Regions from separate parts of the Mycolicibacterium anyangense genome, predicted to be linked through region 1. Evidence: predicted binding sites of a transcription regulator. Region 1 holds the regulator's gene; the other holds the start of a gene.
What was found. The regulator HspR, encoded in region 1, represses chaperone genes until heat shock. The targets are predictions, from matches to a motif close to ANNTGAGTNNNNNNNACTCANNT.

Region 1 (15,467 bases):
GCAGCGCCTCGAAATATCCGGCCGCCGCGAACAACCCGCGATTGCTCTCGCTGCCGCTGGCCATCAGCATGTTCTCTTCGACGTGCGGGCTTAGCCTCGGCACCACCGTGTCCAGCCCGGCCGCGGCGAACTGCCGGTTGAAGAGCACGCCGTCTCGCCCCACGAGCAACAGCACCACCCCGGTTGCGCCACTGATCTCGATCTCGCGGAGGGTGGCCGAGAAGTCCTCGGTGCCCAACGGCACATAGCTCTCACCCACCAGCGGGGTGCCCTGGGCGCGGGCATGCCCCGCTGCCGCGGCCCCGGTCTGCCGTGGCCACACATAGTCGTTGCCGATCACGATCCAGCGATCGACACCGTGTTCGTCGGCCATCCAGTCCATCGCCGGCAGCAGCTGACGCGACGGCGTCTCACCGGTCAGGAAGAGTCCCGCGGTGCGCTCGCCGCCCTCGTAGAGCGGCCCGTACACGTACGGGACCCGGCCCACGGTCACCCGGGCGATCGCCTGCCGAACCGGGGAGATGTGCCAGCCGGTGACCGCGTCGATGGCGCCGCGATCGACCAGCCGGGCGATGTCGGCGGCAACCACAACCGGCGGCCTGCTGCCGTCCACCGGCACCAGCCGGACCTGCCGTCCCAGCACGCCGGTGGTGGCGTTGATGTCGGCGATGGCCAGTTGCGCGCACGCCTCGCAGGACGGCCCGTAGATGCCTGCCGACCCCGACCGCGGGATGACCAGGGCGACGTTGATCGCGGATGTCAGTTGCCCCATCGGCCTCCGTCCACCTGCATCGCGGCCACCACGATCACCATCGTCGGTCTGTCGCGTTACTACCGCGTTGCGCGGCCGTTCACGGGCTGGAAAACAGATCGCCGACGCGTGCCAGGGTGCGGATGAACTGCACGGCGTTGTCCTCACCGAGCTCGTCGACCAGCGCCGCCTTGAGTCCGGACTCCTGCCTGGTGAGTTTGCGGACCTTGGCCTTGCCGCGCGCCGACAGGTGAACCAGCACCCGGCGGCGATCCGTCGCGTCGACCCGGCGAAGTACCAGACCGCCGTCGACCAGCTTGTCGACGATGCGGGTCAACGTCGGCGGCGGGATCGACATCGCCGCCGAGATGTCACTCATCGTGAAGCCGTCACCGGTGCGCAGGGCGCCGAGGACCCGCCAGCCCTCGACGGTGTTGACCTCGGCGTCCAGCAAGCCGTTGCACAGCGCGTCGACCCAGCGACGCTCAGCGCGGAAGAACACTTCGGCAATGCTTTCCAGATTGCTCGTCGACGTCGACACGACGCTCCTGGCTCTTGATCGCTTCTGGGAGGACAACTACTTTGCGCGACAGCGTATCTCACTGAACCGCGCGCCGCAGGACCATGGACTGGGTGAGCGTTTCCAGCGCCGCGGCACCCCACTGGGAGGCCACCCCGAAGCCGGCGCCGACAAGCGCGGTCGTCGCGGCAATCAACGCCGGATTCGACACACCCACGGTGGTGACGGAGTTGCCCGTCGCCGCAATGGTTCCGACCGTCATGGCGAACCCGAACACGATGGCCGGCGCGGCCGACACCCAGGCCAGCCGCGAGACCTGCACCATCGCGAAACTGCCGACCCCCACGGCGATTGCCACCAGAACGGCGCTGGAGGTGTGGGACACCGACAACAGGGTGGCCGTCGCGATGGCAATACCGGTCCAGTTGCAGGCCACCGACTTCAGCAGCCCGGACAGTCCCGAGCCCACGAAGAAGAAGGATGCCCAGGCCAAGAACAGCACCCAGACCGGCAGCTTCCACACCGTGGCCGTCATGAGTGTCGACACCATGCCCAGCACTCCAACGCTGACGGCTAGCGAAGAGATCTTCGACATCTGCGAATCCCTTTCTGCCTCAGTGCTGGTGGTCATGACCGTGGTCATGATCTCCGTGAGCGAGTAGCTCGGCCTCGACGAGGGTCCGCTCCTGGAACTGATCGGCGTCGAAGAAGTTCTTCTGCGCCGCCAGTCGGCAGAACGCCTCACCGAACTGCCGGTAGTAGACGCCGGGGTCACAGGTCTCGTCGATTCCGGAGTCACCGATCACCGCGATCAGGTGCGCCTTGAACTCATCCCATTCGAACGCCCCGGACTTGCACAGGTGCACGACCAGTCCGAAAAGTCTTCCCTGCCAAGGAGCATCGAAGATCAGCTCGCCGTTGGAGCGGGGCAGCGCAATCGTGCCGCCGAGATCGTCGAACCCGGTCAAATCGAGCGTCGCAGTCATCTATGCGCTCCCCGGTGCCGTCGCGAGGGCGGTCCCAACCATCGAGTCGCGGTTGATCAGCGGGATCAACTCCTCGACGGTCATGCCCTCGGTCCCCTTGGGCCGCTGCGGGATCACCAGATAACGGATTTCGGCGCTGCTGTCCCAGACGTCGATCTTGACCTCGTCGGCCAGCGTGACGCCGAACTCGCCGAGCACACTGCGCGGATCCTTGACCACCCGCGCCCGGTACTGCGGATACTTGAACCACGCCGGTGGAATGCCGAGCAACGTCCACGGATAGCACGAGCACAATGTGCAGACAACGACATTGTGCCGCTCATCGGTGTTCTCGACCGCGACCATATGCTCGGTCTGCAGACCGGTGAACCCCATGTCCGCAATCGCCGCGGTGGCATCGCGCAGTAACCATTCGCGGTACTCGGGCTCTGTCCACGCCCGCGCAACCACCTTGGCGCCGTTGATCGGTCCCATGTCGTTCTCGAAGGACGCCACCACGGCATCGACGGCCTCGTGTTCGGCCAGACCCTTCTCGACCATCAGCGACTCGAGCGCGTTCACCCGCGCCTCGACGTCAGACAAAGACAGCCAGTCCATTTCGTTCATCTCTCCTAATCTCAGGCCGGTTCGAGGTAGTTCTCGAACAGATCGGCGTACAGGTTGAAGTCTTCGACCGCCTCGTCACCCCACAGATCGACCGAGCTGAACTTGACCATGTAGAGCTGGTGCGGAGTGTCGATCTGCTTGTGTGCGCTGTCGGCGGGGTCGTGAAAAGCGCCGTACTGCTTGGCGATCACGCCGGGCGCTCGGTTCAGGTAACCGGGCAGCCGGTTGTGGGTCACCTCGTTGATGTTTCGCACACACACCTTCTCCCCGACGGCGTAGCGGGGAGGCGCGTCGGCGGGCAGGTCGTGTGGGGTGCCCTTCCACAGGATCTCGATCATCTGCTCGGCGAACGGCGAGAGCGTCTCCGGCTTCTGCGGGTGCGGGGTCATCGACGGAGTGCCCAGCTCCTGCATCCGTGCGTCGATCTCCTCGTGGGAGATGTAGCCCTTGTCGTTGAGTAGCTTCTCCACCGAGAACAACCAGTGCGCGTAGTAGGTGGAGTCGAGGTACTCGCTCCACTTCATCAGCTCGATACCGTGGCGCTGCTCGTCGAGATTGAACGCACCCTTGGCGATGGCCATCGCGGTCACCGCGTGCATCCGACCCTCGAACGGGTAGCGCCAGTCCGGGATTCCCGGTTCGAGGAATTCGGTGGCGACGGGTCCGATCCCGTCGCGTCCACCCAGGTCGTGTGGACCGTGCATATGCCGCTCTCCCATCATTAGTTCACGGTCGTAATACTTTCATCTGGAACTATGCGCACCGTCGGTGTCGCAGCGCAATCCGTACCGCCATGCGTAACACAGGATTTACTCGCCAGGGCTTGATTGTTAAACCTGGATTTCAGCTTGGGACGATCCCACTCCACCGGTTGACCCGCCGGAACCGTGCCAGGTATTCAGAGCAAGCGAAATATTTGCAATCTGGAAGTAATTACGAAAGGAACCTGATGTCTTCGACCACCGGACAGTCCGCCGTGCAGCACGGCGCGACACTCGACCTGCCCGATTCCACCACCACCGGCATCGCCCTGCAGTTGACGGTGACCACCCTTCTGGCATTGATCGCCTTCTACTTCATCGGCTTCGACCAAGGCGCGGTATCGGTGTTCGGCTCCGACACCCACGTCCACGAGTTCGTCCACGACGCCCGGCATCTGCTCGGCTTCCCCTGCCACTGAAAGGTGCCCCCGATGAACAAGATCATCGGCCTCGGCCTGACCGCCGGCCTGGCGGGCGGGATCGCCGCGTTCGGCTTCGCGCGCGTCCTGGTCTCACCGCTCGTCGATCAGGCGATCGGCCACGAAGAGGCCCACGCACACGGCGACGAGCACGAGGTCTTCAGCCGCGCCCTGCAGGAGAACGTCGGCGCCGGCGTCGGCACGGTCATGTTCGCCGTCGTACTCGGCGCCCTGTTCGCAGTCGCGGTGGCGACCTTGTCGATGTACCGGACCCGGCACGGAATCCGTACCGACCTCCGCTGGACCGTCAGCGGTCTGGCGGCGACGGGGTTCGTCGCGGTCAACCTGGTCCCGGCGATCCGCTTTCCGGCCAACCCGCCCGGTATTGGCATGGCCGACACCATCGGCGCCCGCACCACCGCCTATCTAGTGCTGCTGGTGACCTCGGTGGGGCTGGCGATCGTCGCCGTCGCGCTGGCCGCCCGGCTGAGCCAACGGCTGGGCACCTGGGCGGCGGTCGCGGTCACCGGCTGGGGGTATCTGATCGGCGTCACCCTGGTCGCTCTGTTGCTACCCCACTTTGACGAGGTGTCCGACCACTTCCCCGCCGCCCTGCTCGCCGACTTCCGGCTCTTCTCGCTGCTGACCCAGGCACTGATGTGGCTGGTGCTCTGCACTGTGTTCGCTGCCCTGCTGCCCCGCGTGCTCACCCCGAGGACGGTCGATGCGCATCGTTGAGTTCATTCCTACCTCCGACCAGTACGTCTGGACATTCGGCGGCGCCGAACCGGTGCTGGAGGTCTCGCCAGGAACCGCGATGCGGCTGTGGACCGAGGATGCGTTCGCCGGACGGGTCACCTCCAGCGCCGACAAACCCAGCCGGGTCCTCAACACCAAGGAGCTCAACCCGCAGACCGGGCCGTTCTATGTCACCGGGGCCGAGGTCGGTGACACCCTGGCGCTGCACTTCGTCTCCATCGAGCCGGCCAGGGACTGGGCCGCCTCGACCACCATCCCGCTGTTCGGCGCACTCACCGGCACCGACCGGACCGCAACCCTGCAACCACCGCTTCCCGAGCTGGCCTGGATCTACCAGGTCGACCGGGCACGAGGCACCGCCACCTTCAGCGCCCACGAGAGCGACTTCACCCTCGACATCCCGCTGGCTCCGATGATGGGCACGGTCGGGGTCGCACCCGCGCTGCGGGAAGTCCGCACCACCCTGGTCCCGGACTACTTCGGCGGAAACATGGACACCCCCGAGCTGCGAGCCGGCACGACCGTCTACCTCGGCGTGAACGTCGATGGGGCGCTGTTCTCGGTCGGCGACGGTCACTACCGCCAGGGCGAGGGAGAAACCTGCGGCACCGCACTCGAAGGGGCGATGGACGTCACCCTGGTGGTCGACCTGATCAAGGGCGGCGCGCCGGCGTGGCCACGTTTCGAGCACGACGACGCCCTGCTCACGGTGGGCTCGGCGCGTCCACTCGAGGACGCCTGGCGCTGCAGCCAGGTCGAGATGGTCCGCTGGCTCCAGGAGCTGTACGGATTGAGCACGATCGACGCCTACCAGCTGTGCAGTCAGCTATGCCTGTCACCGCTGGCCAACGTGGTCGACGTGAACTACAGCGCGGTGACGAAGATCAGCAAGGCACTGCTGCCGCCCGCCGAGGCCTACGGCGGTACGCACCGCAAACTGCGGGCCGCAGGGGCTCAGCTGGCGTGAGCTCCCGGCAGGGGTGGACACCACCGTGTTCGAACATATGATCGATCAGTGGGTGAGCTCACCTCGATCGGTCATCACGGACAGCCGGTGCGGCCGCCGTTCCGGCAGGTGCGTCCACCGCTGCCGGTGCTGATCGACCTCACGGTGCTGTTCCCGCGCGAACCGCATCGAACCGGCCGCTACCACCCCCACGGCCTGCAGATGCACAAGGTCGTCGAAGGAACGCTGAGCTGCTGGGGCCTGTGCGAACAGGGCGATTGGTGGGGCCTGGTCACCTACCAGATCGCCTACGGCGCACACCACAAGACCGTCACGCACTGGGTGCCGGCCTGGACGCTCAAACCGTCCTCGAGGAGATCGGCCAGCCGCTGAGCAGCTAGACGACGAATCCACCGTCGACGGTGACGTGGGAGCCGGTCATGAACCCGGATTCCGGGCCAGCCAGGAAACTCACCATGGCGGCGATGTCGCTGGTGTGACCGTATCGCCCCAGCGGAATGATCTTCCGAAGACTGTCGGCGAATTCGCCCTGGTCGGGATTCATGTCGGTGTCGACGGGCCCCGGCTGCACGTTGTTGACGGTGATCCCGCGGGGCCCGAGCTCGCGGGCCAGGCCACGCGTGAACGACGCCACCGCGCCTTTCGTCATCGCATATACCGACAGCCCCGGACCGGGCACCCGGTCGGCGTTCACGCTGCCGATGTTGATGATCCGGCCACCTTCGCCCAGGTGCGCGACCGCGGCGCGCGCCGCCCAGAACACGCCACCGATGTTGATCGCGACCATGGTGTCGAACTGCTGGGCCGTGATGTCCTCGATGGGGGCTATCTCGGCGACGCCGGCGTTGTTCACCAGCACATCCAGCCCGCCTAGTTCGGTGACGGTCCGCTCCACGGCGGCCGTCACCTGGGCCGGATCAGCGGCGTCGGCCCGGATCGCCACCGCCGTGCCACCGCTCGCCGCCACGTCGGCAACCAGTTGTTCGGCCACCGACGCCGAGTTGGCATAAGTGAACGCCACCGCAGCGCCGTCAGCGGCCAGTCGTCGGACGATCGCCGCACCGATACCGCGCGATCCACCGGTTACCAGCGCTCGCCGCCCGGCTAATGCTGCTGTGCTCACGGTCAGTGCCTCCGATGTTGGTGCTGACAGAACGCGATTCGTCCAATGGCTCCGTTCGGGTCAAGCAGGACGACCCAGCCCGGATTCCCGATGTGATCAGCATCGCACTGCGTGCCTCCGTCGTGGCGGCTACCGGGAGTAATCCCAGTACTGCAACCACTGCACGGTGGCGAAGACGCCCAGGGTCAGCAGGTAGCCGACGGCCAGCACGGCGGCGCCCAGAGCGCTGATCCGCGCACCCGCGCCGTCCACCGGGTCCAGCCAGATGCCGAAGAGCCGACCCGCCCACGGCATCAGCACCCACTGCAGCGCCGCGACGCTGACGACCTGACTGAGCCACAGCGCCAGCCACGGCGGGGCACCCGAACCGTCGAGCAGCGGACCCATGAATCGCGACAGCAGCATCACCGTCGGGTAGAGCACGAACAGGATGAGCATCGCAGTCTTCCATTTCGGGGTGATCGCGGTGCGCCCGTTGACGGTGCGGACCGTGGTACCGAACGCGGTGGTGGCCGAGACGACGGAGAATTCAGCGCTCAGACTCGAACGCAGCGGCCCGAGCGCCTCGACGCGTTCTGGGGAACCCAGCCACGTCGACAACTGATGGTCGGTGCGGAACCGCAACACCGAGATCGACTCCCCGCCTTCGGCCGGCGGGAAAGCGCAGCAGCCCTCGAAGCCACCGAAGTGCGCGCTGGCTTGTGCCAATTGTGTTTCGGCAGAGATGAATTCACCTTCCCGACCGGGCGACACCGTGTGCCGGAAGATGCCGACACCCGAGGGCACACCGTGAGCTTCGGTGATCACCAGATCCGCGGTGGCGCGCAGAATTCCGCGCCCCGCACCGCGTTCGAGCACCGCCCGTCGCGCCGCGCCGTCCAGCCAGTCGTGCAGGGCCTGCTCGCTGGCGAAGCTGACAACGATCCCCCAGTCGAGCGAGGGCTGCCCCAGCACCGAGGTCCGGAAATCGGTGGCGGCGGTGGCGGTGGCCCGCATCTCGGAGACCCAGTCGATGAAGCCGGGGGCATCGTTGGTCGGGTGAAAGATCGTGATGACCATGGCTGCGCTCATGGCCGTCAGGATCTCACCTCAGCGGGGAAATATGTTGGGGTCAACGGTGCCCGCTAGATACCTACGCGGTTGCCCTGCACGTACACCTCGGCCACCGAGGATTCCCGAATACCCATCAGCAGTGCGAACAGAGTCTGCTCGCGAGCAAGTTCGGCCTCCTGCGACCGCAGGGCGTTACGCAGCAATCCCTTGAGTGCACCCGCCGGTTGCACGACCACGAAATCGGCTTCCTTACCAAGGTCGAAGTTGCCGAATCGGTCTTCCATATCGAGCGCCCGGGCACCACCCAGGGTGGCGAGGAACAACATCTCCGCCGGGTGTATCGACACCCCATCGTCGCCGGCCTCACTGATGTGTTGTTTGAACGCATCACCCACGACACGGGGGATCAACCATTCGTCACCGCCTCCGAAATCGGTTCCCGCAGAGATGTTCACACCGGAGGCGACGGTGCGCTTCCATGGCATGGTCCCCGAGCCGAGGAACAGCTGCGAGACCGGGCAATGCGAGATCGAGGTACCGGTTTCGGCCATCCGCGCCAATTCGACATCCTGGCAGTGCACACAGTGCGCGAGGATCGTCCGCCGGCCGAGCAGGCTCTTGCCGCCGACCGCCGAACCCGGCAAGAACTTCCCGTCGTAGGTGTCGAGGTACGTATTGACGTGGAAGTCCTGCTTTGTCGTGTCGACCTCGCCGGTTGCGGGGCGGTCGTTCTCATTGAGATGGCTGTGCACGTAGACCCCGCGGTCGCGGAACTCGTCGTAGAGCTCACCGAGATTCCTCAGGGTCTCCGGGGTCACTGCCAGCGAGAACCGCGGCACGATCGCGACGTGGAGCAACGCGGTACTGACGTCTCCGGTATCGGCGGCGTGCCACTGTTCGATCTCAGCCCGGGTCAGCCGAATGGCATCGCCTTCGGAGGTGATCAGCGGCTGGGCACTGTCTGGCCCGCGGGTTTGGATGCCACGCCCGGAGACGATCCGCAGTCCCGCTTTGAGGGTGGTGCGGAAGAGTGCGTCCTGAGCATGCGGAAACGCGGATCCGAACACCATCGCGGCAGTGGTGCCCGCGGCGATCCGCCGCCTGGTGAACTCCAGGGCGGCGTCGGCCGCGAACTCCGGATCGGCGAACTCCGCCTCGGAGGGAAAGATGCACTGCGTCAGCCATTCCAACAGCTGCCCACCACCGTAGGAGGCACCGGCATAGGTCTGGGGAAAGTGGATGTGAGTGTCGACGAACCCCGGTAGCAGGTAGCCGCCCGTGTGGTCGTGCGCCCTGGCCGACGCGTAGAGGTCCGGTAGTTGCGACCGCTCACCGACGAACAGAATCGTGCCGTCCTCACCCACGACCAGCGCACCGTCGGGGATGGACACCAATGCGTCGACGGCTTCGGTGATCCTGGGGCTCCCCGCCAGGTGGAAGATGTGACCGTAGTGGACGTGTGTCGGCATCGCCTAGTGCCTGGCCCGCGTCATGCGCTCGGACAGATCGTTGAGAAGTGCTGCGGCTGAACGTTATTCATGGCACCCGAGGATGTCACACCGTGTTGCCGTTGTCCGACACTGGCGTGAGCCAGATGGCAGGCATCAGGTTGACGTCGCACGACATGGCTTCACCATAACGTCGAGCGCGCCTCTTCGCCTGGTAGCGAGCACGTTCGAATACTCAGTACGCACCGGCGTTCGGCGGCGATGTGGTGGCATACGGATTGGTGAGCACCACCGTCGTCGTCGGGGTGGGCGTGGACGAATTCTCCGCCGGCGGTGTCAACTCGCCGGCGGTCTCGACCGGCGGCGGTGGCGGCGGCCCGGCGGTGGGATTGAGCTCCGTGGTGGAGATCGGCCGGGTCGTCGTCGACGACGTAGTCGTCGTCTTGGAGGTCGTCGGCGGGGTGGTCCGGGTGACCGACGACTGGTTCGGAGGGCTCTCGCGGTGCCGTGAGCTCTCCGAGGTGTGGATCACTGCGAACACCAAGATCAGCAACAGCAGCACCGCTGCGATCCCCGAGACGTAGATCAGAGTGCTCTGCCGGCGATCGTGGCCGTCGTCACCCTTTTCCTCGTCGGCATCCATGCCCACGGCCACAGATAGTACGGTCAGCCGTGGCCGCACGTCGTCCGACCAACAGCAGTCTGACTATCGGCAGGAGGCACCCGTGACGAGCAGTCTGGGCCCAGAGCTGGCCGAACTCATTCCGCTGGCACTGGTCATCACCCTCTCGCCGCTGTCGATCATCCCGGGCATCCTGATGCTGCACACCCCTGCCCCGCGGCCGACCAGCCTGGCCTTCCTGATCGGCTGGATCGTGAGCATCGGCGGCTTGACGGCCGGATTCGTGGCGATCTCGAATGCTCTCGGCGGGCTCAACAAGCAGCCGACCTGGGCTCCGTATGTGCGCATCGTGATCGGCGCCGGGCTCATCGCGTTCGGGTTGTACCGCTGGTTCACCCGTAACCGTTCCGATCACACACCGGCGTGGCTGACATCGATGACGACCATCAAGCCACCCCGCGCCTTCGTCACCGCGATCGTGCTCGCGGTGGTCAATCCCAAGGTTCTGTTCATGTGCGCCGCAGCCGGTTTGGCCATCGGGTCGGCCGGGCTGGGCGCCACCGGGGCCTGGACCGCCGACGTGGTGTTCACCGCCGTGGCCGCCTCGTCGGTTGCGCTTCCGGTGCTGGCCTATCTGGTTGCCGGCGAGCGGCTGGATGAGCCGCTGACCCGGTTGAAGACCTGGATGGAGGAGAAGCACGCCGTCCTGGTGGCGGCCATCCTCGTCGTCATCGGGGTGATGGTGTTGTACAAGGGCATTCACGGGCTGTAGCCGACCGGCCTAAGATCGCGGCCGTGGGCCTCGAGGACCGTGACGCCGTGCGGGTGCTGCACGCTGCCCTGGACCCGCACTCCACCGGCTCCGCCGAGCTGATCCGCCGGCTCTACACCCGCTGGTTCGCCATCGACCCCGACGTGCGGGATCTGTTCCCGCCCGAACTGCACCACCAGCGCGCCGCGTTCGGCCAGGCCATGCACTGGGTGTTCGGGGAGTTCGTGGCGCAGCGAGCCCAGGCGCCGGTGAGCTTCCTGGCCCAGCTCGGCCGTGACCACCGCAAATACGGCGTCACCACCCATCATTACGGCACCCTGCGCGACGCCTGGTACACCACGATGCGCACTCACCTCATCGACGACTGGACCACCGCCGTCGACGACGCCGCCACCCAGGCCATCAACCTGATCATCGGCATCATGTCGGGTGCCGCCGACGCCGAGGACGGTCCCCCCTGGTGGGACGGAACGGTCCTGGAACACCACCGCGTCTCACGTGACCTGGCCGTCGTCCGCCTCCACCTGGACCGGCCGATGCCCTACCACCCGGGCCAATACGTCAACGTGCAGATTCCGCAGTGGCCGCGGCGGTGGCGCTACCTGTCCCCCGCCATGCCGGCCGACCCGGACGGCTACATCGAGTTCCACGTCCGCTCCGTGCTCGGCGGGATGGTCAGCAACGCGATCGTCTCGGAGTGCCGGCCCGGGGACCGGTGGCGGCTGTCGAGCCCGCACGGCGCGATGGAGGTGGACCGCGACGGCGGCGACGTGTTGATGGTGGCCGGCAGCACCGGGCTGGCACCGCTGCGGTCGATCATCATGGACCTGTCCCGGTTCGGCGACAACCCCCGGGTGCACCTGTTCTTCGGCGCCCGGTACCCCTGCGAGTTGTACGACTTGCGCACCCTCTGGGAAATCGCCGCCACCAGCCCATGGCTGTCTGTCTCCCCGGTCTCGGAATACCCGGCCGACCCGCCGTGGGCGGCGGACTACCCCGACGTGCAACCGCCGCGCGGGCTGCACGTCCGCCAGACCGGCCGGCTTCCCGAGGTGGTGACCAAGTACGGCGGCTGGGGCGATCGGCAGATCCTCATCTGCGGTGGTGCCGCCATGGTGCACGCCACCCGCGACGCCCTGATCGCCAAGGGAGCACCGCCGGATCGCATCCAGCACGACCCGCTCTCGGGTTGAGGCCCGCGGCCACGCGTTTCGTGACTTTCGTCCCTTACGTCCTGCACCCGGTGAGACGAGCATCATCGTTGGGGTTGCAAGCAAAGGGGCTGGGATGTGACCACGGGTTCGGCTGACAAGGCTGCCGGCGACCGCGAACTCGACACCGTCGCTTGGCAATTCCTCTGTTCACCCTTCACCGGGCCGGAGTACTGGCACCACTCACTGGACCGGCGGCTGGACGCTTTCCTGCGCCGCCATGGTCGCGAGGACATCCTCAACGACGGTGCGGCCTACGCCGTGGTGATCGAGCGGGTGATGGCGAACATCGGTCGGGCCCGCCAGGTCGGTGTGCTCACGCCGCCGCAGCACTGACGCTGCGCATCATCGCTAGACTTCGACGATGGCCCAGCCGCCGTCCGTCGTCCTGACCGATCCCGCCTCGGCGCTCACCGCCACCTTCGTGCCGTCGGCCGGCATGATCTGCACCTCGCTTGCTGATGGCGGTGTGGAACTGCTGGGGCAGCGACGCGGGCTGCAGGCCTATCTGGACAACGGCAAGACGATGGGCATTCCCATCCTCTATCCGTGGGCAAACCGGTTGAGCACCAACACCTATGACGTGGGCGGTGGTGCGGTGACGCTGACCCCGGGAGTCGGTGGGGTGCGCGCCGATGAGCGCGGCCTACCGATCCACGGTGTGCTCTCGGCCTACCCGGGATGGCTGGTCACCGAGCAGAGCGGCAATCGGCTGACCGCGGACCTCGACTTCGGTGGACAGCCCCGGCTACTGGCCAGTTTCCCGTTCCCGCACATCGTCACGCTGGACATCACCCTGGCCGACCGCGCCCTGACGGTACGTACCACGGTCATCGCGACGACGGTGGCATCGGTGCCCTTGTGTTTCGGCTTCCACCCTTACTTCAGGATTCCCGAGGTTCCGCGGGCGCAGTGGACGCTGCAGACCCCGCCGTTGCGCCACCTGCCGGTAGACGACAGCGGCATTCCGACCGGGGCGGCCGAGCAGTGGGGCCCGTTCTCGGAGGCGTTGGGCGATACCACCTTCGACGACGGCTTCGACGGTGTCGAAGCGGGCGCGGTGTTCACGCTCTCGGGCGGAGACCGTCGGATCGAGATCGTCTTCGATCACGGCTACCCGGCGGCACAGATTTTCGCACCGGGTGGTGAGGACCTGGTCGCGATCGAGCCGATGGCGGCGCCGACCAATGCGCTACGCGCCGGCGGCTACCGCTCAGCGGTCCCCGGCCGGCCCGCAGTGTCCACGTTCACCGTCCGCGTGCGTTGATTCAGAACTCACGCACAGAGTTACTCGAACTTTTCCTGCGTCAGTTCTGGATCGGGACAATGTGCCTACCGCCGGGGCTTCCAGACCACCAGCGCGGTGCTCTTGGGCACCACCGCCAGATCACGACGTTGGTTGGCACGCAACGTCTCCAGCTCACGGGCCATCTCCTGCATCCGCGACTGCAGGGCCTCGACTTGGTTGGTCAGTTCGATGATCCGCTTGATCCCGGCGAGGTTGACGCCCTCGTCCTGGGACAGCCGCTGCACCTCGCGCAGCAGCTCAACATCGCGTTCCGAATAGCGGCGGCCGCCACCGGAACTGCGCTGGGGGCTGACCAGGCCGAGCCGGTCGTAGGTGCGCAGCGTCTGCGCATGCATACCGGCCAGCTCGGCGGCCACCGAGATCAGAAATGTGCGCGACTCCTCCGATGCGCTCATGCCCGATTACCTGCCCATCCGGCTCGCGGGTCGAACCCGCTGGCCTTCTCCGCCGCCGCGTAGGCCTCGAGCGCTTCCAGCGCCTCGCCCTCCACGTTCGGCGGCACCGCGACCTTGACGGTGACCAGCAGGTCACCATGCCCGCCGCTGCGCTTGGGGACACCACGGCCGCGCACCCGCAGGATGCGTCCGTCGGCCGTGCCCTTGGGCACCCGGACGCCGACCTTGCCCTCCAGCGTGGGCACCGAAAGGGTTGTGCCCAAAGCGAGTTCGGTGAAACTCACCGGGACGGTCACGGTCAGGTCGTCGCCGTCACGGCCGAAGACCTTGTCGGGGCGGACGTGCACGGTGACGTACAGGTCACCCGAGGGTGCCCCGCGCAACCCGGCCTCGCCCTGGCCGGCCAGCCGGATACGCTGACCGTCCTCGACGCCCGGGGGGATCCGCACGTTGATGGTGCGGGTGCGGGTGGCGACGCCGGTTCCCCGGCATTCGTCGCACGGATGCTCGATGATCGAGCCACTGCCGCGGCAGTCGGTGCACGGTTCGGAGAACCCGAACGCACCCTGGTTGCGGTTGATCACCCCTGAGCCGTTGCAGGTGGCGCAGACTTTGGGGCTGGTGCCCGGACGTGCACCGCTGCCATGGCAATTGGTGCACGGCGCCGGGCTGGTCAGCCGCAGCGGCATGGCGACACCCTTGGTCGCCTCCAGGAAGTCGAGATCGGTTTCTGTCTCGAGATCCTTGCCGCGCCGGGGCCTACTTGGCCGGGGCTGGGCGCCGCGGCCGAACAATCCGCCGAACAGGTCGCCGATGTTGGCGCCACCGTCCTGTCCGGCTTGGCCGAACAGATCGTTGAGATTGAACTCTGCGCCGTCGCCACTGAAGCCACCGAAGCCGCCACCCGCGCCGCCGCCACCACCGCCGTTGAAACGGCGGCCGAAGCCACCCCCACCGGCGAACAGCCGGCGGGTCTCGTCGTACTCCTTGCGCTTGGCCGGGTCGGTCAGCACATCGCGGGCCTCACCGACCTCCTTGTAGCGCTCTTCGGCCTGCGGGTTGTCGGGGTTGCGATCGGGGTGATTCTCGGCGAGCAGCTTCTTGGCGACCCGCTTGATCTCCGCGTCGTCGGCATCAGAGGAGACGCCGAGCACCTTGTAAAAGTCCTTTTCAACCCATTCGCGTTGAACCATCCAGCGTCACCTCCTCACCTTTTCTCGTAGTTACTGATCTGATTCTGCGTTCTGGGCGCCCGACTCCGCCGCGTTCGCGGGCGTGTCGGCCTGCCCGGCCTCGTCCTCGACGGTGTCGACGACGCCGACCAATGCGTGCCGCAGCACCTGCTCGCCGAACTTGTAGCCCTGCCGCATCACCGTGCCGATCACCGGCTTGGAGCCCTCGCCCTCGTGCTGCACGGCTTCGTGCAGGGACGGGTCGAACTCGTCACCCTCGGCTCCGAACGCGCTCAGGCCCAGCCCGGTCAGGGCGGACACCAGCTTGTCGGCGACCGACTTGAGCGGGCCGCCCTCCAGGTCACCGTGGCTGCGGGCGCGGTCCAGATCGTCGAGCACGGTGAGCAATTGGCTCACCACGACGGCCTTGGCGCGCTCGCCTGCCACCTGCTGGTCACGCTGCGCGCGCTTGCGGTAGTTGGCGAAGTCGGCCTGCACACGCTGCAGGTCGGCGGTTAGCTCGGCGATCTTGTCGGCGTCCCCGCCGGCGTTCGCCGCCTCCGGCGCTGGCCCACTAGGGACCGCGCCGGAGG
Region 2 (15,467 bases), 3.2 Mb from region 1:
CTGACACCGGAGCTGCTGTCGATCGCCTCGCCCCCGATGGCCGACTGGCTGGAAGCCTTTGTCCCGCTGCGGGTGCACGTGCTGATCCGGTTCGGCCGCTGGGACGACCTGATTGCCCTACCCGTGCCTGATGATCCCGAATTGTACTGCAGCACAACGGCTACCATTCACTACGGACGTGGCGTGGCCTATGCCGCACAGGGGCAGCCGGCCGCGGCGAGGGCCGAACGTGACGCGTTTGCAGCGGCCTACGCGACGATCCCGGAGTCCCGGTACCTCTTCAACAACACCAGCCGCGACATTCTCGCGGTCGGCGCGGCCATGCTCGACGGCGAGATCAGCTACCGGGAAGGCCACTACCAGGAGGCCTACGCCCATCTGCGGCGGGCGATCGAACTCGACGACGCGCTGCCCTACGACGAGCCCTGGGGCTGGATGCAGCCCACCCGGCACGCCTACGGTGCGCTGTTGCTGGAGCAGGGCCACGTCGAGGAGGCCGCCGGTGTCTATGCCGCCGACCTGGGCCTGGACCCGACGCTGAGCCGGTCCTGTCAGCACCCGAACAACGTGTGGAGCCTGCACGGTTACCACGAATGCCTGCAGCGGCTGGGCCGCACCGAGGAGGCGGTCATCATCGGCCGTCAGCTGGAGCTGGCCAAGGCCCGTGCCGACGTGCCGATCCTGGCCTCCTGCGCCTGCCGGCTCGAGGTGTTCGAGAAGACCTGCTGCGGCTGATCGGCAACGTATCGTCGACACGTGCCCGAGGTGGACCAGCGCAGCTGGCCGGCAGCGCTGACCCGGTTCGTCGGCGCCGCGCCGGTGACATTCGGCTGGCTGACGGTGCTCCTGATGACCACCGTCGCCCAGCACGTCCTGCCGCGGTGGCATCTGATCGTGGTGCTGCGCAACGACTCCACGAACCTGCACCATCTGGCCTCTGATCCGCTGCGAGTGCTGGCGACCAGCCTGCTGTGGCTCGACGGCTACCGCTGGTGGTGGCTCTACCTGCTGGTGTTCTGTGTCTTCCTCGCTCCTGCCGAACGCTGGCTGGGCTCGCTGCGGTTCGTCATCGCCGGTTTGATCGCCCACGTCGTCGCCACCTATCTCAGCGAGGGCTACCTCTATTGGCAGATTCAGGAGGCCATGGTCTCGCCGCGCTACCTCAACGCCCGCGACATCGGGGTGAGCTACGCCGTCGCGGGCATCATCGGGATCCTCACCTACGCCATCGCGCTGCCCTGGCGGTGGCTGTACCTGCTGGGCGCGCTCGGCGTGTTCGCCGGAACGGTCGCCGTGCATCCGACCTTCACCTCGGTCGGCCACCTGGTGGCGCTGCTGACCGGCCTGGCGCTCTACCCGATGACGCGGCGCAGGCGCCGTACCGCTGCGTAGAGTGAGACAGCGTGGCGTTGAGCGACGAGGACACCCGATGGCTCGGCCGCTGTGTCGAACTGGCGCGCACCGCCCTGGACGCCGGTGACGAACCCTTCGGCTCCGTTCTCGTCAGCGCCGACGGGCAGCTGCTGTTCTCTGACCACAATCATGTCGCCGGTGGTGACGCCACCGAGCATCCGGAGTTCGCGATCGCCCGCTGGTCGGCGCAGCACCTCTCACCCGAACAGCGGTCGACAGCCACCGTATACACCTCCGGTGAGCACTGCCCGATGTGCGCAGCCGCCCACGCGTGGGTTGGGCTGGGCCGCATCGTGTTTGCCGTCTCCGGCAGCCAGCTGGCCCAGTGGCTCATCGAATGGGGTGCACCGCTTCCTCCGGTGGCGCCGCTCCCGGTCACCGCGGTCGCACCGCACCTGGTGGCCGACGGCCCCGCACCGCAATACCGCGAGACCATGATGGCTCTCTATGCCGCGAAGTTCCGGCCGTGAGCGCCCCGGCGTGGGTGCGGCACGCGATCTGGTGGCACGTCTATCCCCTGGGCTTTGTCGGCGCCTTCCCGGCCGACCCGGCGCCGGGTCCCGAAGAGCACCGGTTGCGCCGCCTGATCGACTGGCTCGACCACGCCGTCGAACTCGGCACGTCGGGGATCGCGCTGGGCCCGGTCTTCGCCTCCCGCACCCACGGCTACGACACCACCGACCACTACCGCATCGACTCACGCCTGGGTTCCGACGACGACTTCGACGCCCTGGTGGCGCAGGCGCACCAACGCGGGCTGCGGGTGTTGCTCGACGGCGTGTTCAACCATGTGGGAACGGATTTCGAGCGCTACCGCGCGGCCATGGCGGGTGACGGCGACGCGGCGGGCTGGTTTCGCGGCCGGCCCGGGCGGTTCCACACCTTCGAAGGACACGGGGACCTCATCACCCTCAACCACCGCAGCCCCGCAGTCGTGGACTACGTCGTGGATGTGATGGACCACTGGCTGGGCCGCGGCGCCGACGGCTGGCGCCTGGACGCCGCCTACGCGGTGCCCGAGTCGTTCTGGGCCAGCGTGTTGCCGCGGGTACGCGAACACCATCCCGACGCGTGGTTCGTCGCCGAGGTCATCCATGGCGACTACGTCGGATTCGTCGACGGATCCGGGGTGGACTCGGTGACGCAGTACGAACTGTGGAAGGCCGTGTGGAGCAGCCTCAATGATGGCAACTTCCACGAACTGGACTGGGCGCTACAGCGCCACAACGACTTTCTGGCCCGGTTCACGCCACAGACCTTCGTCGGCAACCACGACGTGACCCGGATCGCCAGTCAGCTCGATCGCGCCGAGCACGTGGCCCACGCACTGGTCCTGCTGTTCACCATCGGTGGCGTGCCGACCATCTACGCCGGTGACGAGCTCGGCTATCGAGGCGTCAAGGAAGAGCGGGCCGGCGGTGACGACGCCGTGCGCCCCGAATTCGACTCGCCCCCAACGGTTCTCGATGACAACGGCCGGGCCACACTGAATCTGCATCAGTACCTGATCGGCCTGCGGCGCCGCAATCCATGGCTGCACGAGGCCACCACCCGAGCGCTGCAGCTGGAAAACCGTTGCTATGCCTACGAAACCCGCAGCGGTGACGATGCCCTGATCGTTGCACTCAACGTCGACGACACACCCATGCACGTCCCGGTCACCGGACTGACCGGGCGCCAGGCCCGGCTGGTCGGCGGCACCGGCGCTCCGCCGGACGATCTGGTCAGCGAGGTCGTCGTTGCACCGCAGGGCTGGCTGGTGCTGCGCCCCGAGTGAGCTAGCCAGCTGTTGCTGGAACGTGATCGTGCCGTTACCGATCGCCCGCGACGCGGTATTGCTGGCCTGCCCATTACACCTGTTCAGGGGGCGTTCTTTGCGTGCAGCCCTGGGGTCAAAGTGGCCTGTGTGACTTCAGTGGCGAGTCCTACGCGTCTCCCTATCGTTAGCTAACCGCGACTTGGCGCACCGCTTCGCGTACCGAATGAGCCGCGCCGTGCGTGATTAGCTACCGGCACACAGCACTTCTCCGGTTGTGAAACGCGTATGAAAGGTGATGGTTGTCGTCATGAAAATCGTCGAGATGATGCGAGGCACCTGGTTGCGCCGCGTGGCCGCAGCCTTCGTGGCCGCACTCTTCTTGCCCGGCTTGATCGGCGTCGTCGGCGGTTCGGCGACAGCGGCCGCCTTCTCCAAGCCCGGGCTTCCCGTTCTCTACCTTGATGTTCCGTCGGCCTCGATGGGTCGCAACATCCGTATCCAGTTCCAGGGCGGCGGACCGCACGCGGTCTACCTGCTCGACGGCCTGCGCGCCCAGGACGACTACAGCGGCTGGGACATCAACACGCCCGCCTTCGAGTGGCTGTACGGCTCGGGCCTGTCCACGGTCATGCCGGTGGGCGGCCAGTCGAGCTTCTACACCGACTGGTATCAGCCGTCGCAGGGCAACGGGCAGAACTACACCTACAAGTGGGAAACGTTCATGAACTCCGAGCTGCCGGCCTACCTGGCCGCCAACTACGGTGTCGAACCCAACGGCAACGCCGTCGTCGGTCTGTCCATGGCCGGCAGCGCAGCGCTGACCTACGCGATCTACTACCCACAGCGCTACCCTTACGCCGCATCGCTTTCCGGCTTCCTGAACCCTTCCGAGGGCTGGTGGCCGATGCTGATCGGGCTGGCGATGAACGACGCCGGCGGCTTCAACGCCCAGAGCATGTGGGGACCGTCGTCCGACCCGGCATGGCGCCGTAACGACCCGATGGTCAACATCAACCAGCTGGTCGCCAACAACACCCGGATCTGGATCTACTGCGGCACCGGTACGCCGTCGGATCTGGACACCTCCGGTGGTGGCGGCAACCTGATGGCCGCGCAGTTCCTGGAGGGCTTCACCCTGCGGACCAACAAGACCTTCATGGACAACTACCTGGCGGCCGGTGGACGCAACGGCGTGTTCAACTTCCCGCCCAACGGCACGCACAGCTGGGGTTACTGGGGCCAGCAGCTCCAGTCGATGATCCCCGACATCCAGCGGACCCTGGGGGCCACCCCGACCGCCGGCTGATCCCGACACCCACAACAGCGAGCCTGTCGCCCCTTCGGCGGCAGGCTCGCTGCTCTGTTTCGGCCGTCCACCGTCAGCGAACGCACCGTCGGGAACATTCGAACCGCGACCAAGGTTGAGCCCTTCAGACTGAACTTTGGAGGACTGATGGCTGAAGCCACATCTGTGCCCGTCCTGTTTCTGAGTGACCCGATCGTGCTGCCCGGCATGGTCGTGCCGATCTCGCTGGACGACCCCGCCCGCGCCGCGGTCGACGCCGCCCGAGCCAGCGATTCCGGCACCCTGCTGATCGCACCCCGACTCGACGACCGCTATCCCACCCACGGGGTGATCGCGTCGATCGTGCAGGTCGGCCGCATTCCCGGCGGCGGCACCGCCGCCGTGGTCCGCGGCGAACACCGGGCCCACATCGGTTCGGGAACCACCGGCCCGGGTGCCGCGCTCTGGGTCGAGGTGCAGGAAGTGACCGAACCCGACCCGACCGACGACACCAAGGCGCTGGCCGCCGAATACAAGAAACTCGTCGTGGCCCTGCTGCAGCGCCGCGAGGCCTGGCAGCTGGTGGACGCGGTCAACAAGTTGACCGACCCGTCGGCCCTGGCTGACACCGCCGGGTACGCCTCGTACCTGACCGACGTGCAGAAGCGCCAGCTGCTGGAGACCGAGAGCGTCGACGAGCGCCTGCAGGTGCTGATCGACTGGACCGCCGAGCACCTCGCCGAAGTCGAGGTGAGCGACAAGATCTCCCAGGATGTCCGCGAGGGCATGGAGAAGACCCAGAAGGAATTCCTGCTGCGCCAACAGCTCAACGCCATCCGCAAGGAACTCGGCGAGGACGAGCCGGAAGGGTCAGATGACTACCGCGCCCGCATCGAAGCCGCCGACCTTCCCGAGAAGGTCCGCGAAGCCGCGCTGCGCGAAGTCGGCAAGCTGGAGCGCTCCAGCGAGCAGAGCCCCGAGGGCGGCTGGATCCGCACCTGGCTGGACACCGTCCTGGACCTGCCGTGGAACGTCACCACCGAGGACTCGACCGACCTGGCGGCGGCCCGGCAGATCCTGGACGCCGACCACCACGGACTCGACGACGTCAAGGACCGCATCGTGGAATACCTGGCGGTGCGGGCACGTCGCGCCCAACGTGGCCTTCAGGTCGTCGGTGGACGCGGCTCCGGTGCGGTGATGGTGCTGGCCGGCCCGCCAGGGGTGGGCAAGACCTCGCTGGGTGAGTCGGTGGCGCGCGCGCTGGGCCGCACGTTCGTGCGCGTCGCGCTCGGCGGTGTGCGCGACGAGGCCGAGATCCGGGGTCACCGGCGCACCTACGTCGGCGCCCTGCCTGGCCGCATCGTGCGGGCGATCGGTGAGGCCGGCTCGATGAACCCCGTCGTGCTGCTCGACGAGATCGACAAGGTGGGCTCGGACTACCGGGGTGACCCGAGCGCGGCGCTGCTGGAGGTCCTGGACCCCGCGCAGAACCACACCTTCCGCGATCACTATTTGGACTTGGACCTGGACCTGTCCGACGTGGTGTTCCTGGCCACCGCCAACGTGATCGAGAACATTCCGTCGGCACTGCTGGACCGCATGGAGCTGGTTGCGATCGACGGATACACCGAGGACGACAAGGTGGCGATCGCCCGCGACTACCTGCTGCCCCGGCAGCGGGAACGTGCCGCCCTGACCGCCGAAGAGGTGACGGTCACCGACGACGCGCTGCGCAAGATCGCCGCCGACTACACCCGGGAACCCGGGGTGCGGCAGTTCGAGCGGCTGCTGGCCAAGGCGATGCGCAAGGTGACCACGAAGCTGGACTCCCGTGAGGCGCCCATCGTGGTGGACGAGCCGGATCTGGTCGAGTACCTGGGCCGGCCGCGGTTCACCCCCGAGTCGGCAGAGCGCACCGCGGTGCCCGGCGTGGCGACCGGCCTGGCCGTCACCGGCCTGGGCGGTGACGTGCTGTACATCGAGGCGGGTTCGACCGATGGTGAGCCGAGTCTGCAGCTGACCGGTCAGCTGGGTGACGTGATGAAGGAATCGGCGCAGATCGCGCTGTCCTACGTCCGCAGCCACGCCGCGCAACTGGGCGTCGATCCGAAGGCGCTGGACCGCAAGATCCACGTGCACGTGCCCGCGGGCGCGGTGCCCAAGGATGGCCCGTCGGCCGGTGTCACCATGGTGACCGCGCTGGTCTCGATGGCCACCGGACGGCAGGTGCGCTCGGATGTGGGCATGACCGGTGAAGTCACCCTCAACGGCCGGGTGCTGCCGATCGGCGGGGTCAAGCAGAAGCTACTGGCGGCCCAACGTGCTGGTCTGGCAACAGTTTTCATCCCGGCCCGCAATGAGCCCGATCTGGATGACGTGCCGGCCGAGGTGCTTGCCGCACTAGACGTGAAGCCGATGACCGACGTCGCCGAGATCGTCGCGCTCGCGCTGGAACCGGCGGGCCATACGGTCAGCTCGGCAGCCTGATATCGCCCCGGCGCCGGGGCGATAGGGCGGTTGGCCGGCCGGTGAGCGGGTAACCCCTGCTGCGATGGCCACTTCCGAGGCAGAGGTGCGGATCGGCACGTCGGGTTGGTCCTATGCCCACTGGGACGGTGTGCTCTACCGGCCGGGCCTGCCGGCGGCCAAGCGGCTCGGCCGGTATGCCGAAGTCTTCGACACCGTGGAACTCAACGCCAGCTTTTACCGTTGGCCCCGCGATGCGACCTTCGAGGGCTGGCATCGGCGGCTGCCCGATGGCTTCACGATGTCGGTCAAGGTGCATCGCGGGCTGAGCCACTTCCGCCGGCTGCTGTCACCCGAGCCGTGGGCCGACCGGATCGAACGCTGCCAGCGCGCGCTGGGCGCCACCCGGGAAGCGGTCCTCGTTCAGCTGCACCCCGACCTGCAACGCGACGACACCCGGCTGGAGGATTTCCTGCGCCTGATTCCCGACTGGATCACCGTGGCCATCGAAGCGCGGCACCCCTCGTGGAACGATCCGCACGTCTACGACATCCTCGAACGTCACCACGCCGCCTACGTGGTGACCAGCGGGCCGGGAATGGGCTGCAACCTCTGTGCCACAAGCGATGTCGTGTACGTCCGCATGCACGGCCCGGACACCGCACCGCTGTACGCGGGCAGCTACACCAGCGCCGACCTGCGATGGTGGGCGCAGCGCATCCGGGAATGGCAGCAGCAGGGCCGCCGGGTGCTGACCTATTTCAACAACGACGGCAGCGGCCACGCGGTGCGCAATGCGCTCGAGTTGCGGGACCTGCTGGGCGCCTGAGAATCTCAGGACTCCAGCAGCTGCTTCTTGGCGGCGCTGAACTCGGCGTCGGTGATGTCGCCGCGATCGCGCATGATGACGAGCCTGCGCAGCATGTCGGCAGCCTGGGCGCCGAGGTCCTCCGGCACCGGGGCGCCCCGCACGATCTGCTCGTCGGGCACCGGTTCGATGTGGTCGGGGTCTGCCGGGTCGACGAGCACCGCCAGCCTGTCCCCCGGTTCGGGAACCTCACCAACGGCGAACGTACCCGTCATCCGTGCCTCGTACGGCGAGGCGCCAGCGGGCGGTTGCACCCGCACCCGCACCGACCGGCGAGCGGTGTCCTTGGTAACGACCGCGTTGAGCGCCGGACGGATGACGTCGAGCACCTCGGCCCACGCCAGGACGCCGGCCTCCCGCAGCCGGTCGACGCGATAGACCGCGGCCGTCAGCCAGACCCCGTACGCCCCGACGACCGCACCGGATACGGCGACGCCCCAGCCGGTGAACGGGGCGGCCCAGTCGGCCAGCCACGGCACGGTCGAGGCGATCAGCCAGCCCAGCAGGACCGGCCTGGTGCAGCGCCGCGAGATCTGCAGGAACACCAGGAACTGGGCGATGTAGCCGACCAACCAGACCCCCAGGGCCCAGCCCTTCTGGGACGTCTGGGTGGCTTCGGCCAACAGGTGCGCGGCCACCACGGCGGGTGCGACGACCAAGACACACCACAGTGCCGAGAGCACCGCAATGACGCGCCAGATCATCGGGCCACGGTACACAGTTCGGTGACGGACCCCGAATCGGCCAGCACCGCGACCGTTCCCGCGGCGGCGTCGACCCGCACGCGGGTACCGGTCACCAGCCGGGCCGTCGCCTCCGGCACACCGGTCAACACCGGGATACCGAGTTCACCCGGATCGCTCAGCGTCACCCCGTCCTCGATGATCAGCGCCCCCGGCGTGCCGAACAGCACGAGAGACTCCACATCGGCCGTCGCGACCACGGCGATGTCAGCGGGCCCCAGCCCGGCATCCGTGGCCGAACCCACCACCCGGACCGTCCCCTCCACCGTGCCCGCCCCGATGCCTGAACCGTGCAGCGGCTCCCCGGCTCCCACGGCAGCGGCCACCGGCTGCGGCGCCCACGCACCGTCGATCACCCGCGGTGGCCGTACCGCCCGTAGTCGCTCACGTTCGGCGGCACGACGGGTGATCCGCAGCCGGGCGTCGGACGGCATGACGAGCGCTTCTTCGAGGGTGAGCAGGAAGATGTCGTCGATCTCGGCCATCTTGTCGGCTGCGACCCACCGTCTCGCCAATTCCCTGATGGCTGTGCGCATCTGGTGGGTGAAGCGCAGCAGGCAGTCATAGGCCAGCAGGGAGTAGGGCTGCGCGGTGTCGGGCTGTGCGTTCCATGAGCGCTGCCGCGCCCGTTCGCCGGCAGCGATCAGAGCCTCGGGACGGTCACCCGCAACCGACGCCGCGAGTTCGACACCGCCGGGGCCGCGATGTCCGAGATGGGCGACGACAGTGTCGAAGGCCGTCGCGACCATCGGCGCCGCGGCCCGGACGGCGGCGAGGTCGCCGGCGTTCAACGAGTCCTGGATGTAGGGATGGGCACGCAGCACACTGGCCAGTGCGGCTAGCTCCGAGTCGACCTGGGTTGCGTGGCGGCGGCCGGCGGTCAGCTGCCCGGGGGCCAGCTCGGCGAGTAGCCACGCCTGGGCAGCCAGCGTCCATCCCTCGTGAATGCGGTTGCACAACAGCCGGATACGGCCGTCTAGCTGTGCCTGGCTCATCGCGCTCAGCGCTTCGGCGTCGCGATACTCGGCCTCGGCCGCGTCGGCGTAAGACTCGACGTGGCGGCCGAGCATCCTGGCCCCGGTGATGATCCGCGTCATCGACAGCGGACGGCGCCGCAGCAGCCGACGCTGCGGCGACACCGGAGACATCCCGGCGGCGGCGCACAGTCGGGCGCCCACTTCGGCAGCGCGCCCGGGCAGTCGCGGAGCCGCCGCGGCGATCACCGAGGCACCCAGGTACACCCGGTGCCCGAAGAGCGCGACCAGCCTGTCGTGCCATTCCGCGGCGACAGATTCCGGGATGTCGAGAAGGTCGCCGAGCGCGCCGGCGGCGACCCGCACGCCGGGAAGGTGCAGATCCAGCGACATGGGTGTCAACGGTCCGCACTGCGTCTCGGCAAACGGACTGGCGACGAACACCGGGAAGCGGTGGTCGATGTGGTCGTCGAACTCGGCCTCGACACCGTTGGGCGCCCGGCATACCGGAGCGACGGGCATCGCGATCCGTCCGGCAACGGCCACCGCTCCCACCGGTGACAGTCTGCGGCCCTGCAGCCCCCGCGCGGTGTCCAGGACTGCTTCGGTTGCGTTCCAGGCACATTCGAACTTCCATTCGTCACACAGCGCGGTGACGTCCAGCTCGGGGATTCGCGACGGCCAGGCGTCCGCAGGGCGCGCCTTCGGCCGTGGGTCCACCCGGGAGAGCACCTGCTGCGCGGAGACCACCGCGGCGGCGTCCGGTGTCGCGAGATCGACGGTCCCGGTTCGCTCACAGGCCACTGCGGCCAGCAGGAACCGGATCACATCGTCGAGATGGATGACGGGCATGGACCCCGACGTGGGTGCAGTCAAGATCGCCGCCACCGACCGGCACACCGCGGCGTCGACCTGTCTGCCCAGCGGCGCGGCGAGTCGCACGATCAGGTTCGGCGCCCAGCCGGTGCGTACGAGTTCTTCGGCCTGGCTCCATCGCGCGGGTTCCAGCGCCGACAGCGACGGGAAGACCACCCTCGCGCCACCGCGGGCCGCGGCGTCACACACCCGCACCACATCGGCCGCCGGAACACCGGCGTCGGGACCGGGTAACAGCAGCACGGTGTCGGCCTCCGCGGCCAGCCGATAGAGGTCGCGGTGGCCACAATCGGGGATTCCCGTGACGTCGTGTCCGGCTGCCAGCAAGCTCTGGGTGACCGCACGGCCAAGCCCACTGGTGACCTCTGTGAGCAAGATCCGCATACCAGGCCCTACTTCCCCCGTGCGCTGCGACGAGCTTATGGGAGCTGCGGGCAAAATTTTGCGGCTTTGCGCCGTCAGTTCAGGCTGGCCCTGCCGTCGGCACCGACGCTGACCTTGGCGCCGGCGATGTCGTCGCGCACGGTGATCGCCGCCGCTTCGGCGTCCCCGATCACCGCCAGCGCGCGACCGCCATCGGGGGTACGCACGGTCAGGAAGGCCTTCTCGGGCCGGCCCTCGCGATCGAACGGCGCCGTCCACGATTCAACCGTGCCGTCGCCTTCCCAATCCGGATGGGAGACGGCGGTCGGCAGCTGGTCCACCTCGTCCTGCACATCCTGCCAGCGGAACTCGGCCGACGGCGGAGTGGCGCTGTAGACACCGAAGCTGTGCTTGGTCAGGAAGCCGCCGTTGGCGGTGATCAACCCGCGGGCGTCGGGTTTGGCGCGCAGCAGCTCGGTCATCGTGGCGATGGAGTGCATGACGTAGTTGTTCCATGGGCCGCCCGCGAAGGTCAGGCCGCCGGTGACCGTCAGCGGCCGCTGTGCGTCGTCGAGCGGCAGCCCCAGTTCGGTCGCGGCGACCTGCACGGCCGACGGGAAGCACGAGTACACGTCGACATAGTCGAGGTCGTCGAGGCCCACACCGGCGAGCTCCATGGCCCTGCGGCCACCGATCCGGATGGCCGGCGATCGATGCAATTCGTGGCGTTCGGCAATCGAGTAGGTGTCATGCGAGTCGCTACCCGCGTACGGGAAAACCCACTGGTCCTGCGGGATCTGCAGCTTATTGGCCTGCTCGGCCGAACACAGCACCACCACGGCGGCCTGGTTGACCATGTTGTTGGAGTTCATCAGCTTCGGGTACGGCCAGCTGATCATCCGGTTGTCGGGACTGGCCTGCCAGATCTGTTCGGCCGGCACGGCCTCGCGACTCCAGGCGTGCGGATTGCTCGCTGCCACCACGCTGAACCGGGCCCACAATTCGCCGATCCGCTGCCGATGTTCGTCCATGCTCTCGCCATTGGCGATCCGCAGGGCCTGCTCGAACAGCGGGTAGACGTGCGACGGCATGAGCAACCCGACGCGGTCCTCGGCCGGGCCGTTCATCGGCACTTCGTGTTCGGCTCCCGGCGGAACAGCCACAGTATCGTCCTGCCGCGTCCAGTCGGGCCGGATTCCCTTGGCCTTCAACCGCATCCGGGTCCGCCAGGTCTCGCCACCGGCCAACAGCACGACGTTGGATCGACCAGCCTGGATGTCCAGGCAGGCCTGATTGACCAGTGACTGCGGGGTGTTGCCGCCGACACCGGTGTAGAAGGTCGAGGCATCGGGGGCGCCGATGCGCGCGCCGAGCAGCAGCCCGGGATCGCGGTAGCGCCAGGACAGCAGGTTGACCACCCGGATGGCGTCCACGGCCTGCAGCACGCGGGGATCGGCGGCCTCGCGAGCGGCGGCGGCCATCAGGTCCACGGGCTCGATATCGGTGGCGTCGTCGCGCTGGTTGACCTGCCCGACGCCGACGATGACCGGGGTACGCGGATCCAGGCCCATCGGTGACTCCTTCTTCTTGACGGCTGTCGAAACCTAGCATCGCGGCCGGACAGGTCCGTGCGGCGGGCGCTGCGGTCTGACCGCCGACGGGTGCCATGATGTCCTCATGACGGTCGTTCTCGTACACGGCAACCCGGAAACCGACGTGATCTGGGGCCCGCTGGTCGAGGCCTTGGGTCGCGATGATGTGGTGCGGCTGTCGCCGCCGGGATTCGGGGCTCCCCTGCCCGTGGACTTCCCGGCGACCTTCCTGGCCTACCGGGACTGGCTGGAGGCCGAACTCGAACGCTTCGACGAGCCGGTCGATCTGGTCGGGCATGACTGGGGCGGCGGGCATGTGGTGAACGTGGTCATGCACCGCCCGGAGCTGGTCCGCAGCTGGGCCAGTGACGTCGTCGGGCTGTTCGATCCTGACTACGTCTGGCATGACATGGCTCAGGTGTGGCAGACGCCGGGTGCCGGCGAAGAGGTCGTCGAGGCCATGATCGGCGCCCCGTTCGACGATCGGGTGGCCCAGCTGACGGGATTCGGAATCCCCCACGATGTGGCGACCGCACTGGCCTCGGGCCAGGACGAGCAGATGGGACGGGCCATCCTGGCGCTCTACCGCTCCGCCATCCAGCCTGCGATGGCGCACGCGGGCCGCGCACTGCCGAATGCCGCTGCTCGGCCGGGGTTGTCCCTGTTGGCGACCGCGGATCCGTTCATCGGTCAGCACGACAACCGACGGCGCGCCGCAGACCAGGCCGGCGCCCGCACCGAGGTGCTCGACGGTCTCGGGCACTGGTGGATGCTCGACGATCCCGCAAGCGGCGCTCAAGTACTGACCGCGTTCTGGGATTCGCTGGACTGAAAGCAGCTGCGGCTCAGGGAGCCACCGGGCGGCGACCCGGAGCGGCGCTGACGGATTCCGCGATCGTCTGCGCACTGAGAAACGTGGTGTAAATATGGGATCGTCGCGGCCAAGAAGCGTGCCGCCGATCCGTGGAGGAAATGTGGGCGAGCCATTCAACGGAGTCATCAAACTCGACATCCGGGACTCGGTGCCGGATTGGACACCGTACCTGCTCAAGCAGCCCCCCGAGGGTGCGCCGAATATCCTGATCGTCCTGTACGACGACACCGGCCTGGCCGCGTGGTCGCCTTACGGCGGCCGGATCAACATGCCGACGATGGACCGGCTGGCCGACAACGGCGTGACCTACACCCAGTGGCACACCACCGCGCTGTGTTCACCCACCCGCTCGACCTTCCTCACCGGGCGTAACCACCACGTCAACCGGTGCGCGTCGATCACCGAGGGATCGATGGGGTTCCCGGGTGCAGCGGGCCGGTTGCCCGCCGAATGCGCCACGATCGCACAGGTGTTGCAGGACAACGGGTATGGCACTTTCTGGCTCGGCAAGAACCACAATGTGCCGGTCGAGGACCTGTCTCCCGGCGGCAGCAAGTCGGAGTGGCCGCTGTCCAAGGGGTTCGACCGGTTCTACGGATTCCTGGGCGGCGAGACCAACCAGTGGTATCCCGACCTGGTCGAGGACAACCACTTCATCGAGCCCCCGTACACCCCCGAAGAGGGCTACCACCTCTCCAAAGACCTTGCCGACCAAGCCATCCGGATGCTGCGCGATCAGCGTTCATCGGCCCCGTCCAAGCCGTGGTTCATGTGGTTCTGTCCGGGCGCCAACCATGCCCCGCACCACAGCCCCCAGGAATACATCGACAAGTACAAGGGTGTGTTCGACGACGGCTACGAGGCCTACCGCGAATGGGTGCTGGCCCGGATGATCGAACGCGGCGTGGTGCCCGAGGGTACCGAGCTGACCCCGTTGAACCCGATGCCCGAGGACGTCGCCAACGATGCCGACTACGTGCGTCCGTGGGCGGAGCTCAACGACGACGAGAAGCGGTTGTTCTGCCGGATGGCCGAGGTGTTCGCCGGATTCTCGGAGTACACCGACGCCCAGGTGGGCCGGATCGTCGACTTCCTGGAGAAGACCGGGCAGCTCGACAACACCCTGATCTTCTACTGCGCCGACAACGGCGCATCCGGTGAGGGCACACCCAACGGGTCGGTGAACGAGAACAAGTTCTTCAACGGCTTCCCGGACAGCCTCGAAGAGAACCTGTCCTACTTCGACGAGCTGGGTACCCCCGAGACCTACAACCACTACCCGACCGGGTGGGCGGTGGCGTTCTCCACCCCGTTCCAGATGTTCAAGCGGTACTCGCAGTACGCCGGGGGCACCTGCGATCCACTGGTCATCCACTGGCCCAAGGGAATCAAGGCGCGCGGGGAGATGCGCCACCAGTACCACCACTCCACCGACATCGTGCCCACGATCCTCGACGCGGTCGGCCTGGAGATGCCCGCGGTCTACCGGGGAGTCGACCAGTACCCGCTCAACGGCGTGTCGATGCGGTACAGCTTCGACGACGCGCACGCACCGACCACCAAGAAGCGCCAGTACTTCTCGATGCTGGGCACCCGGGGCATCTGGCAGGACGGCTGGAAGGCCGCCGCCCTGCACGCCCCGATCAGTGGCAAGGGCCACTTCGACCAGGATCAGTGGGAGCTCTACCACGTCGACGAGGACCGGGCGGAATCGCGCAACCTCGCCGACGAGCACCCGGAGAAGCTGCAGGAGCTGATCGACGCCTGGTTCGAGGAAGCGGAAGCGAATTTCGTTCTGCCGCTTGATGACCGGCCGGCAATCGAGCAGATCAACGACGAACGCCCGCAAGGCGAGCCGCCCCGGTCCCGCTACATCTACTTCCCCGAAACGGCGCCGGTGCCCGAGTCGACGGCGGTCAACATCCGCGGCCGGTCCTACAAGATCCTGGCCGATGTGGAGGTCACCGAGGAGTCCGAGGGCGTGATCTTCGCGCACGGCTCACGCTTCGGTGGACACACCCTGTTCATCAAGGACCGCAAGCTGCACTACGTCTACAACTTCCTGGGTATCAAGCCGGAGCAGACGTTCGTCTCCCCCGTGCTCGAGCCCGGTCAGTTGACGCTGGGCGTGGAGTTCATCCGAGAGGGCGCCGGCGAGCACATGGAATCGCTGGGCACCGCGAAACTGTACGTGGGCGAACAGGTGGTGGCCGAGGGGCCGATGCGAGCCCAGATCGGTCCCTTCACGCTG

Region 2: lon (endopeptidase La) is a predicted target of HspR. The motif match lies at 4,592-4,614, and genes of this name have one in related genera.

What each region holds. Positions count from the first base shown of each region.
Region 1 is NZ_AP022620.1:4,765,229-4,780,695, reverse strand. It holds gene G6N35_RS22515 (substrate-binding domain-containing protein) at 1-772, opposite strand, end outside; gene G6N35_RS22510 (MarR family winged helix-turn-helix transcriptional regulator) at 852-1,292, opposite strand; gene G6N35_RS22505 (DUF1097 domain-containing protein) at 1,351-1,866, opposite strand; gene G6N35_RS22500 (nitrile hydratase accessory protein) at 1,886-2,257, opposite strand; gene nthA (nitrile hydratase subunit alpha) at 2,258-2,854, opposite strand; gene nthB (nitrile hydratase subunit beta) at 2,875-3,567, opposite strand; gene G6N35_RS22485 (CbtB domain-containing protein) at 3,813-4,043, shown strand; gene G6N35_RS22480 (CbtA family protein) at 4,056-4,781, shown strand; gene G6N35_RS22475 (acetamidase/formamidase family protein) at 4,768-5,769, shown strand; gene G6N35_RS22470 (hypothetical protein) at 5,818-6,141, shown strand; gene G6N35_RS22465 (3-oxoacyl-ACP reductase family protein) at 6,146-6,892, opposite strand; gene G6N35_RS22460 (putative antibiotic biosynthesis monooxygenase) at 7,022-7,963, opposite strand; gene G6N35_RS22455 (amidohydrolase family protein) at 8,017-9,414, opposite strand; gene G6N35_RS27100 (hypothetical protein) at 9,675-9,977, shown strand; gene G6N35_RS22445 (GAP family protein) at 10,119-10,787, shown strand; gene G6N35_RS22440 (FAD-binding oxidoreductase) at 10,811-11,980, shown strand; gene G6N35_RS22435 (hypothetical protein) at 12,077-12,334, shown strand; gene G6N35_RS22430 (aldose 1-epimerase) at 12,363-13,265, shown strand; gene G6N35_RS22425 (heat shock protein transcriptional repressor HspR) at 13,331-13,702, opposite strand; gene dnaJ (molecular chaperone DnaJ) at 13,699-14,895, opposite strand; gene grpE (nucleotide exchange factor GrpE) at 14,926-15,467, opposite strand, start outside.
Region 2 is NZ_AP022620.1:1,528,362-1,543,828, forward strand. It holds gene G6N35_RS07265 (tetratricopeptide repeat protein) at 1-735, shown strand, start outside; gene G6N35_RS07270 (rhomboid-like protein) at 757-1,392, shown strand; gene G6N35_RS07275 (nucleoside deaminase) at 1,404-1,883, shown strand; gene G6N35_RS07280 (alpha-amylase family glycosyl hydrolase) at 1,880-3,190, shown strand; gene G6N35_RS07285 (esterase family protein) at 3,480-4,478, shown strand; gene lon (endopeptidase La) at 4,626-6,947, shown strand; gene G6N35_RS07295 (DUF72 domain-containing protein) at 7,012-7,755, shown strand; gene G6N35_RS07300 (SHOCT domain-containing protein) at 7,761-8,498, opposite strand; gene G6N35_RS07305 (Rossmann-fold NAD(P)-binding domain-containing protein) at 8,495-10,771, opposite strand; gene G6N35_RS07310 (acetyl-CoA acetyltransferase) at 10,846-12,321, opposite strand; gene G6N35_RS07315 (alpha/beta fold hydrolase) at 12,428-13,174, shown strand; gene G6N35_RS07320 (arylsulfatase) at 13,269-15,467, shown strand, end outside.